Regions from separate parts of the Brevibacterium sp. MGP-B1 genome, predicted to be linked through region 2. Evidence: predicted binding sites of a transcription regulator. Region 2 holds the regulator's gene; the other holds the start of a gene.
What was found. Region 2 encodes HspR, which represses chaperone genes until heat shock. Its sites were predicted from a motif close to AAGTTGAGTCNNNNNGACTCAACTT; they were not measured.
Positions count from the first base shown of each region.

Region 1: a site for HspR is predicted at 1,042-1,066, ahead of clpB (ATP-dependent chaperone ClpB). Genes of this name have one in related genera too.

Region 1 covers NZ_CM173407.1:3,097,582-3,101,997, reverse strand. The annotation lists gene clpB (ATP-dependent chaperone ClpB) at 1-980, opposite strand, end outside; gene AC3CD9_RS14140 (Na+/H+ antiporter) at 1,279-2,856, opposite strand; gene AC3CD9_RS14135 (enoyl-CoA hydratase) at 2,964-3,743, shown strand; gene AC3CD9_RS14130 (NAD-dependent epimerase/dehydratase family protein) at 3,777-4,416, shown strand, end outside.
Region 2 covers NZ_CM173407.1:2,924,661-2,929,076, reverse strand. The annotation lists gene AC3CD9_RS13425 (nucleotide exchange factor GrpE) at 1-29, shown strand, start outside; gene AC3CD9_RS13420 (DnaJ C-terminal domain-containing protein) at 210-1,226, shown strand; gene AC3CD9_RS13415 (heat shock protein transcriptional repressor HspR) at 1,241-1,681, shown strand; gene AC3CD9_RS13410 (DUF1206 domain-containing protein) at 1,831-2,706, shown strand; gene AC3CD9_RS13405 (lipoprotein 17-related variable surface protein) at 2,852-4,180, opposite strand.

The DNA.
Region 1 (4,416 bases), 170 kb from region 2:
TCCTTCTCGATGTTCTCGCGGTATTCGTCCAGCGTGGTGGCACCGATCATCCGCAGCTCACCGCGGGCGAGCATCGGCTTGAGCATATTGCCTGCGTCCATCGAGGAGTCTCCGCCGGCACCGGCACCGACGATCGTGTGGAGCTCGTCGATGAAGGTGATGATCCGGCCGTCGGCGTTCTTGATCTCCTCGAGCACGGCCTTGAACCGCTCCTCGAACTCACCGCGGTACTTCGCGCCGGCGACCATGGCGGACAGGTCGAGGCTGATGAGCGTCTTGTCGCGCAGCGATTCGGGCACGTCTCCGGCCACGATCCGCTGGGCCAGGCCCTCGACGACGGAGGTTTTGCCGACGCCGGGTTCACCGATGAGGACGGGGTTGTTCTTCGTCCTGCGCGAGAGCACCTGGACGACGCGGCGAACCTCTTTGTCGCGGCCGATCACCGGGTCGAGCTTGCCTTCCCGGGCAACGGCGGTGAGATCGATGCCGAACTTCTCCAGCGACTGCATCGTCTCCTCCGGGTTCTCCGAGGTGACCTTCTTTCCGGCACGCAGTTCGGGCAGGGCCGCAAGCAGTGCGTCCCTGTTGGCCCCATTCGCGCGCAGCGCCTCACCGGCACCGTCCTTGCCGGCCGCAGCGGCCAGCAGCAGGTGCTCGGTCGAGACGAACTGGTCGCCGAGCGCCGTCATCTCCTCCTGTGCGAGGTTCATCATCTCCAGACCGGCGCGGGAGAGTCCCGGCTGGCTGACGGTGGAACCGCTGACGGTGGGGAATCCGCTGATCACGGATTCGATGGACCGTAGCACGGTCTGCGGGTCGGCACCGACCTTCGTCAGCAGGGTCGCGGCGAGCGAATCCGGCTGGCCGAGCAGGGCCGCGACGAGGTGAGCCGGTTCGATCTGATTGTTCTTCCGGGCGACGACGTCGTTGACCGCGGTCTGCAGCGCCTCCCGGGATTTGGTTGTCATCTGTGCGTCCATGTACGCATCTCCTTTTCAAATTCTGTGCTGACTCCAGCTCTCGAAAAGAACAACACCGACAAAGTTGAGTCTATTCCGCTCAACTTTGAAAATCGAGAAGTATTTCGCCGAGGCGGCCCGCCCGGATGCGTGTCCCGACCCAGCCGGGGCCGGCCCGGAAACCCAGCCGGGACCGGCCCGGAAACCCAGCCGGGACCGGCCCGGAAACCCAGCCGGGACCGGCCCGGAAACCCAGTCGGGACCGGCCCGGAAACCCAGCCGGGGCCGGCCCGGAAACCCAGCCGGGGCCGGCCCGCCCCTACCTCGTGATGACCGACTGGAGGTCGAAGCGGTGGAGCACGCGGTCGGCGATCTCCGGATCGGTCCCGCGTTCGCGCCGGGCCTTGAGCACCTCGGCACGGGCGGACTGCATGGCCTTCTTCTGCACGGCCAGCATCTGCTCCCGGTGTTCCTTGAATGCCATCGCCTGTTCCGAGCTCGCCTGGTCATCGGTGGTTCCGCTGAGCTGATCGTGCAGGACTTTGAACCTCGCCCGCAGGGGTTCGATGACGTCGTCGGGCAGACTGTCATCGTTCTTGATCTCGCGCATCGCAGCCTTGTAGGCACGCAGAGCAATGTCCCTGGTCGCCTGATGTTCCTTCTCCGCTTCGTCGTCGATGCCGAGGAGAGCGACGACGGTCGGAAAGCTCAGGCCCGCCAGCACCAGAGTGACCAGCAGGACCACCGCGGCCGCGACGACGACATAGGACCGACCGGGGAACGGGGCACCGGAACTCGTCGTGGCCGGGATCGACAGAGCCAAGGCGACCGTGGCGAGGCCGCGCATCCCGCCCCAGGTCATCAGCGTGGCATCGCGGACGCTCAACGGTGCGGCATCCGGATCCTCCTCGCGTCGCTTGCGTTCGATGACAGTGCCGAGCAGCAGCCATACGAAGCGGACGGCCACGACGATGAGAGCGATGAGCGCGCCGACGAGCAGCGCTCGCCCGAGGTCGGCATGCTCGGATTCGACGATGAGACGCAGATCGAGGCCGATGAGTCCGAAGGCGATTCCGGTGATGAGCATCTCGAGGACCTGCCAGGTCGAATTCTGCGTCACCCGCTCCGCCGAGTTCCCCTCGACATCGCGGCGGCGAACTTCGAGGGCGGCGACGACGACGGCGATGACCCCGCTGGCGTGGAAGTGCTCGGCCACGAGGTAGACGCCGAAGGGCAGGACGAGCATGAGGGAGGAGCGAGCGATCGTGTGATCGATCTTCTCCATCACCCACCAGGCGGCGAAGGACAGCACCAGGCCGACGATGATCGCCACGACGGCGGAGACGACGAACGACACGGCCAGATCTGCGTAGTCCACCTCGGTGCCGGCCAATACCGCGGCCATCGCGGTCTGGAAGATGACCAGGGAGGCAGCATCGTTGAACAGGCCCTCGCTCTGCAGGGTCGACATGATGCGGCGGGGGATCGACACGGTGCTGGCCACGGCTTCGACAGCGACCGGGTCGGGTGGGGCGAGCATGGCGCCGAGCGCGATGGCCGCGGCGATGGTGATTCCGGGGATGAGGAAGACCGCGGACCCGGCGACGGCGGCCACGGTCACACCGACGAGAGCCACGGACATACCGAGGATAGTGCGCCACCGGATCGCGAACAGCGCCCACGATGTCTTCTGTGCGGCGGCGAAGAGCAGGGGCGGCAGGAAGAGAGGGAGGACGAGCTCCGGATCGATGGCCACCTCGGCGAAGGTGGGGATGAACGCACCGGCGATGCCGATGAGGACCATGAGCGCCGGCCACGGAAGCTTGAGCTTCTGCCCCAATCCGACCACCACCGAGGTGGCGGCACCGAATCCGATGATCATCAGCAATGTGGTCATGCCAGTCCCTCCGAACCGCTCCCACCGGGGCGGATGTGTCCGGAGGCGGGCGGAAATCGTCTGCGCAGATTCCGCGCCGGCCCGGCGACCTTTGGCAGAATGAGGCTATGTCGGAATCAATTGTATTCGCGCAGCTCGACGACGGAGTCGCGTCCGTGACGATCAACCGGCCGTCCACGCGCAACGCACTGTCGCTGGCGGTCATGGAAGACCTCATCGACACCCTCACCGAGGTGGGGCAGCGCACCGATGTGCGCGCGGTCATCCTCATCACCGCCGGTCATGTGTTCAGCTCCGGTCATGACCTCACCGAGATCCGCGGGGCGGATCTGGAGACGCAGCAGACCACGTTCGACGCCTGTGCCCGACTGATGCAGCTCATCCAATCCATCCCGCAGCCGGTCATCGCGCAGGTGCAGGGTGTGGCCACGGCGGCCGGCTGCCAGCTGGTGGCGACCTGCGATCTGGCCGTTGCCGCCGAGTCCGCCAGATTCGCAACTCCGGGAGTGAAGATCGGTCTGTTCTGTTCGACTCCGATGGTGGCCCTGTCGCGTGCGGTGCCGGCGAAGCAGGCGATGCGGATGCTGCTGACCGGTGATTTCGTGACCGCCGAGGATGCGCTGAAGTTCGGTCTCGTCTCCGATGTCGTCGCCGACGCCGACCTCGAGTCCGCCACCTTGGAATTGGCTCTCAAAGTCGCGTCCGCCTCGTCGGCTACAGTTGCCCTAGGAAAGGCCGCGTTCTACGAACAGCGGGAGCTGCCTGTGGCCGACGCCTATGCGCGGATGTCGCAGGCGATGGCGGACAATGCCGTCGCGGCCGATGCGCAGGAAGGGATCGACGCCTTTCTGACGAAGAGGGAGCCGCAGTGGCAACACCGCCGCTGAGGCGGTGGGCGTGAAGATGAGAGAGGGAACCTCGTGGCGGTGATAGTGACCGGAGCCAGCGGCTTCATCGGTGGTGCCATTGCACGAGCGCTCGCCGAAAGGGACGAAACGGTCTACGCGCTGTCCCGGCGAGATCCCGAGATCCCCGGGGTGAACTTCCAGCACTGGGACATCACCGAACCCGCGTCCGCCTCGGTGACCTCGCTGGCCAAGAATGTGACCGCGGTCTTCCACTGTGCTGGAATCGCCTCCGTCAGCGCCGATGACGACGCTCTCTACAGCGTGAAGGTGACGGGCACACGTCATGTCCTCGATGCGTTTCCGAAGGCCCGCATCGTGCACGTGTCCTCGACGACGGTGTACTCCGAGTCCGAACCCCACGCCGAGCTGTGGGAGGAAGCCGGGCCGAAGGATCCCAACGACTTCGCCGACGCGTACTCTCGCACCCATGCTCTCGCCGAGCAGCTCGTGATGAGGCTCCGTCCCGATGCTGCGATCCTGCGTCCCGCGGCTGTCTACGGTCCGGGGGAGACGATGCTTATGCCGTTCCTGTCGCGGATGTCGAAGAAAGGTGTGCTGCGGCTGCCGGGCGGCGGACGACAGAAGATCACCCTCACCCACGTCGACAATGTGGTGCGGGCCGCGCTTGCCTGCCTCGACGTGCCTTCGGCAG
Region 2 (4,416 bases):
GCGTCGGTGTCCAGCAGCCGGAGGACTGAGCAGCGATCATGATCGCCGAGGCGGTCGCCCGCCCCGCACGCCGGTTCACCGACGTACGGGGCCGGGAACCGCCTCGGCGGCGGTCCGGATCTTCGGGGCATTGCCCCGGGGGTGCGGATTGTGAGAGGACAAGTGAATACCCTGATGACAGGATTGATTGGAAGGAAAGGAGGTGCCAGGTGAATACCGGACCTCAGAATGATTGGTTCGACAAGGACTTCTACAAAACCCTCGGCGTCTCCAAGGATGCTTCCGATGCCGAGATCAAAAAGGCTTATCGCAAGCTCGCGCGCAAGTATCACCCGGACGCCAACCCCGGTGATGAGAAGGCCGAGGAGAAGTTCAAGGAGATCGGCCAGGCCCACCAGGTGCTCTCCGACAAGGAATCCCGGGCCCAGTACGATCAGGTCCGCGCCATGGGCGGCGGTGCCAGGTTCAGCGCCGGTTCCGGCGGACCCGGCGGGGCTGCCGGCGGCGGATTCGACGACGTGTTCTCCGACCTCTTCGGAGGCGGCGGACGCACCCGGACCCGCACGACCTACGGCGGTGGGGGAGATGTTCCCCCGGACCTGGCGGATCTGCTCGGCGGATTCGGCGGAGGCTTCGGCGGTGGCGGCGGCTATGGCGGCTACCAGCCTCCGGTCAAGGGCGGCGACATCAAGTCGAGCACGACGCTGTCGTTCACCGAAGCCATCGACGGGGCCTCGGTGAAGCTGAACATGCCCGGCGGGAAGCCGCTGACCGTGCGCACCCCGATCGGGGTCAAGGACGGACAGAAGATCCGCCTGGCCGGCAAGGGCAAGACCAGCCCCAACGGAGGCGAGCCCGGTGACGTCATCCTCACCGTGCACGTGAGCCCGCACCCGGTCTTCACCCGCGATGGTGACAATCTGCGGATGGATCTGCCGATCAGCTTCGACGAGGCGGCCCTCGGCGCCGAGGTCAAGGTGCCGACCCTGGGCGGAATGCCCGTCAAGGTCAAGGTCGCACCGGGGACACCGTCGGGACGGACCCTGCGCGTGCGGGGCAAAGGTGTGAAGACGAAGAAGGGCACCGGCGATCTGCTGGCGACAGTCGAGATCGTGGCGCCGAAGAACCTGTCCAAAGAAGCCAAGCAAGCGGTCGAGTCGTTCAAGGCCGCCACCGAAGGTGAGGATCCACGCGCCGGCTTGCTGGACAAAGCCAAGGCCAGTTGAGGTGGTGAATCACAATGCACATTTCATCTAGTGCGGCGGTGTATGTCATCTCGGTGGCCGCGGATCTGGCGGGCATGCACCCGCAGACGCTGCGGCAGTATGACCGACTGGGTCTCGTCACTCCGGAACGCACTGCGGGCCGGGGCAGGCGTTATTCCGGGAAGGACATCGCCAAGCTGCGACTGATCCAGCAGCTGTCGCAGGACGAGGGAGTCAACCTCGTCGGGATCAAGAAGATCATCGACCTGCAGAATCAGGTCGATGCGCTCAGGAGCCGCAACGAGGAGCTTGAGGACGAGGTTCGGGCACGCCGGTCGGCACAGGAACGCGATGCGCGCGTCTTTGCAGCCGGCACCGTGGGCGGAGACGTCGTCTCGATCTCAAGGGGACGACGCCCACAGGGTCGCCCTGAACCGGGAGCCCTGGTGCTGTACAACCGGTACCGACGCGGCTGAGCCTGACGAGGCCTGACTGGGACGCTGAGAACGGCGCCGAGGCGGAGTGCGAACCGAACTTTCGGTGCGCACTCCGCCTTTTCGCGTTACTCGACGAATCCAGTTCATTGCGGCGCAGAAAAGTACAGGTGCTGTGCGACACTGACTCTGTGAACGAGAAAGAGATAGTTCGACAAGTCGCCGACAGTGCTGATTCGGCGGCTCAGGAAGCCGCGGACAGCCGCTGGTTCGAGCGGGTTGCCCGTGCGGGCTTCATTGCGAACGGACTGGTCCACGCCATCCTCGGTGCGACGGCCGTGACCATCGGACTGGGGCAGGGCGGCGGCGAAGCGGACCAGGCGGGAGCGGTCGGGCAGATCGCTTCACAGCCCTTCGGCATGGTGCTGATCGTCATCTGTTTCCTCGGCTGTGCGCTGATGGCGTTGTGGTGCTTGGTCAACGCGTTCTTCGGCTCGTCGTCGCTGCGCGGTGCCGGAACTCGCGACCCGCAGGAGAAGCACGGGAGGAAGCAGTGGATCGACTTCTTCTCAACGGTCGGTTCTGCCATTGCCTATGTGGTGGTTGCCGCGACTTTCTCCCAATTCGTCTTCGGCGGAGGACCGGACTCGGGCAAGGCGAGCTCTCAGGCCTCGACGACCGTGGCGAAGGCCCCGGGCGGACTGTATATCCTCATGGCTGTCGGCGCCGTGATTGCGATCATCGGCATCGTGTTCTGCATCAATGGTCTGCGCCGGAAGTGGAAAGATGAGCTTCGTCGGCCGCGTAGCGCGTTCACCCGCTTCCTCGTCGGGTTCACCGGTGTCGTCGGGTATCTGGGAAAAGGCGCGACGCTGCTGTCGGTGGGCACCCTCATCGTAGTGTCCGCGGCGGCCGGTGATCCGGAGGAATTCACCGGAATCGACGGTGCGCTCAAGGGTATGCGAGATCAGCCGTTCGGGCCGTATCTGCTGTTGGCAGTCGGCCTCGGCCTGGTCCTCTACGGAGTCTTCCTCGCTCTGCGCTCGAGGTACGACCGCATGGATTGAGCTGTAGTCTGCCCGGCTGCAGATGGTTGGCCGCTGATGTTTGGCCGCTGAGATACGAAGATGGGCGCGAACCCAACTGGGTTCGCGCCCTTCTTCGACTCACGCCCGGCTCAGTCGAGCCGGCACGCTCTCAGGTCAGTGGCTATCAGATCTCAGCGGGATCCTGGGCGACCTTCTTGCGACGCATGGTCATGGCGACTGCGACTCCACCGATGAGGAGGAGGCCGGCGCCGCCGACGAGGCCGGTCAGCTCGGTACCGGTGCGGGGCAGGTCGCCGCCGTTGCCGGCATCTCCGTTGTCGCCATCGTCGTTTCCGCCGTTGCCGTCTTCATTGCCGTCGCCGCCACCGGCGTTCGGATCTTCCTCGACCGAGAAGTCACCGGTGAGCTCGTCATCGCCGCAGGTGACGGTGACGTCGTAATCGCCGACGTAGGCCGAGGCGTTGGAGGCGCTGGTGCCGTAGACGTTGACGTTGGCCTTGCCTTCGTCGTCAGCCTGGACGGTCTTGTCGAAGGCGGTGACGCTCGACTCGCCCTTGGGGTTGACGAGGAAGCGGACATCTTCACCGGGTTCGCAGTTTTCGACGGCGAGGGTGACGCCCTTGTCTTCCTTGACGAAGTCAGCAGGCGTGATCGACTCGGGGGAGACGGTCAGCTTGGCTTCTTCAACCGGAGCGGTGGGCTCTTCGGTCTCGTCTTCGGTGATGACGAAGGCCTGGGCCGGGGAGTTGGTTTCGGACTCCTGGTCGACGCCCCAGACGGAGTAGTCGCCGGCCGGAAGCGCTTCGTCGCCCTCGAACTTCAGGGTTGCGGAGATCTTTCCTTCGTCGTCGGCTTCGACTTCCTTGGTCGCGAACGGCGACGTTGCGTTGCCGCCGACGACGGTGACCTTGCTGTTCGGGGTGAAGCCCTCACCGGTGACCTTGATGCCGTTCTTTGCGAACTCGCTCTCCGTGAACTTGTCGGCGTTGAGCGAGACCTTCGGGTCGACTTCGGGAGCCTCGGGCTCGTCGGTGTCGTCGACGACGGAGAAGCTCAGCCCGTCATAGGTGCGCTCCTCGCCATCGCGAGTGATCGTGACGGAGAAGTCAACCGTACCGTTCTCAATGTCCTCGGCGGGCTGAGTGGAGTAGATGTTGTATTCGAAGGTATCGCCCTCAGCCGTGCCGGCTTCGCCGGTGAGAGTGTCCGAAATCTTGTCGCCGGCTTCAAGGCCGGTGATCGTGACGACGATTCCCTTTTCCTTGTTGGCGAGATCTTCGGCGGTGATTTCCTTGGGAGAAGTCGTCACCTTTGCGTCGATAGCCTGCGCTTCAGCTTCAGGTGATTCAGACGGAGTGCTCTCCTGGGTGTCGCCGGAGTTCTTGACGACAGTCTGCGAGTAGCTGTCCGAACCGGGGGCAGCGATGACTGGGGATGCGGCCAGGCCGGTGATGGCGATGGCCACCGCGGGGGCGAGGGCGAGCTTCTTCATGTATTTCCTTAGAAAATTACAGCTGGGTGTGAAGTATTACGAATGTAACAGTAATGCAACATTCACCACACGCATAGTTGTGTTCGTTTTGTTCAGTGCTGGCTTCGGCCCTGTTGCAGAGTTCATTCTCCATTCATCCTGAACACCCGATTCGTCACAGACTGCAGAACAGAAGGAGGGGCGGCTCAGCGAGTGCTGAGCCGCCCCTCCCTTTCGATTCAGGCTGTCCGCCGGGC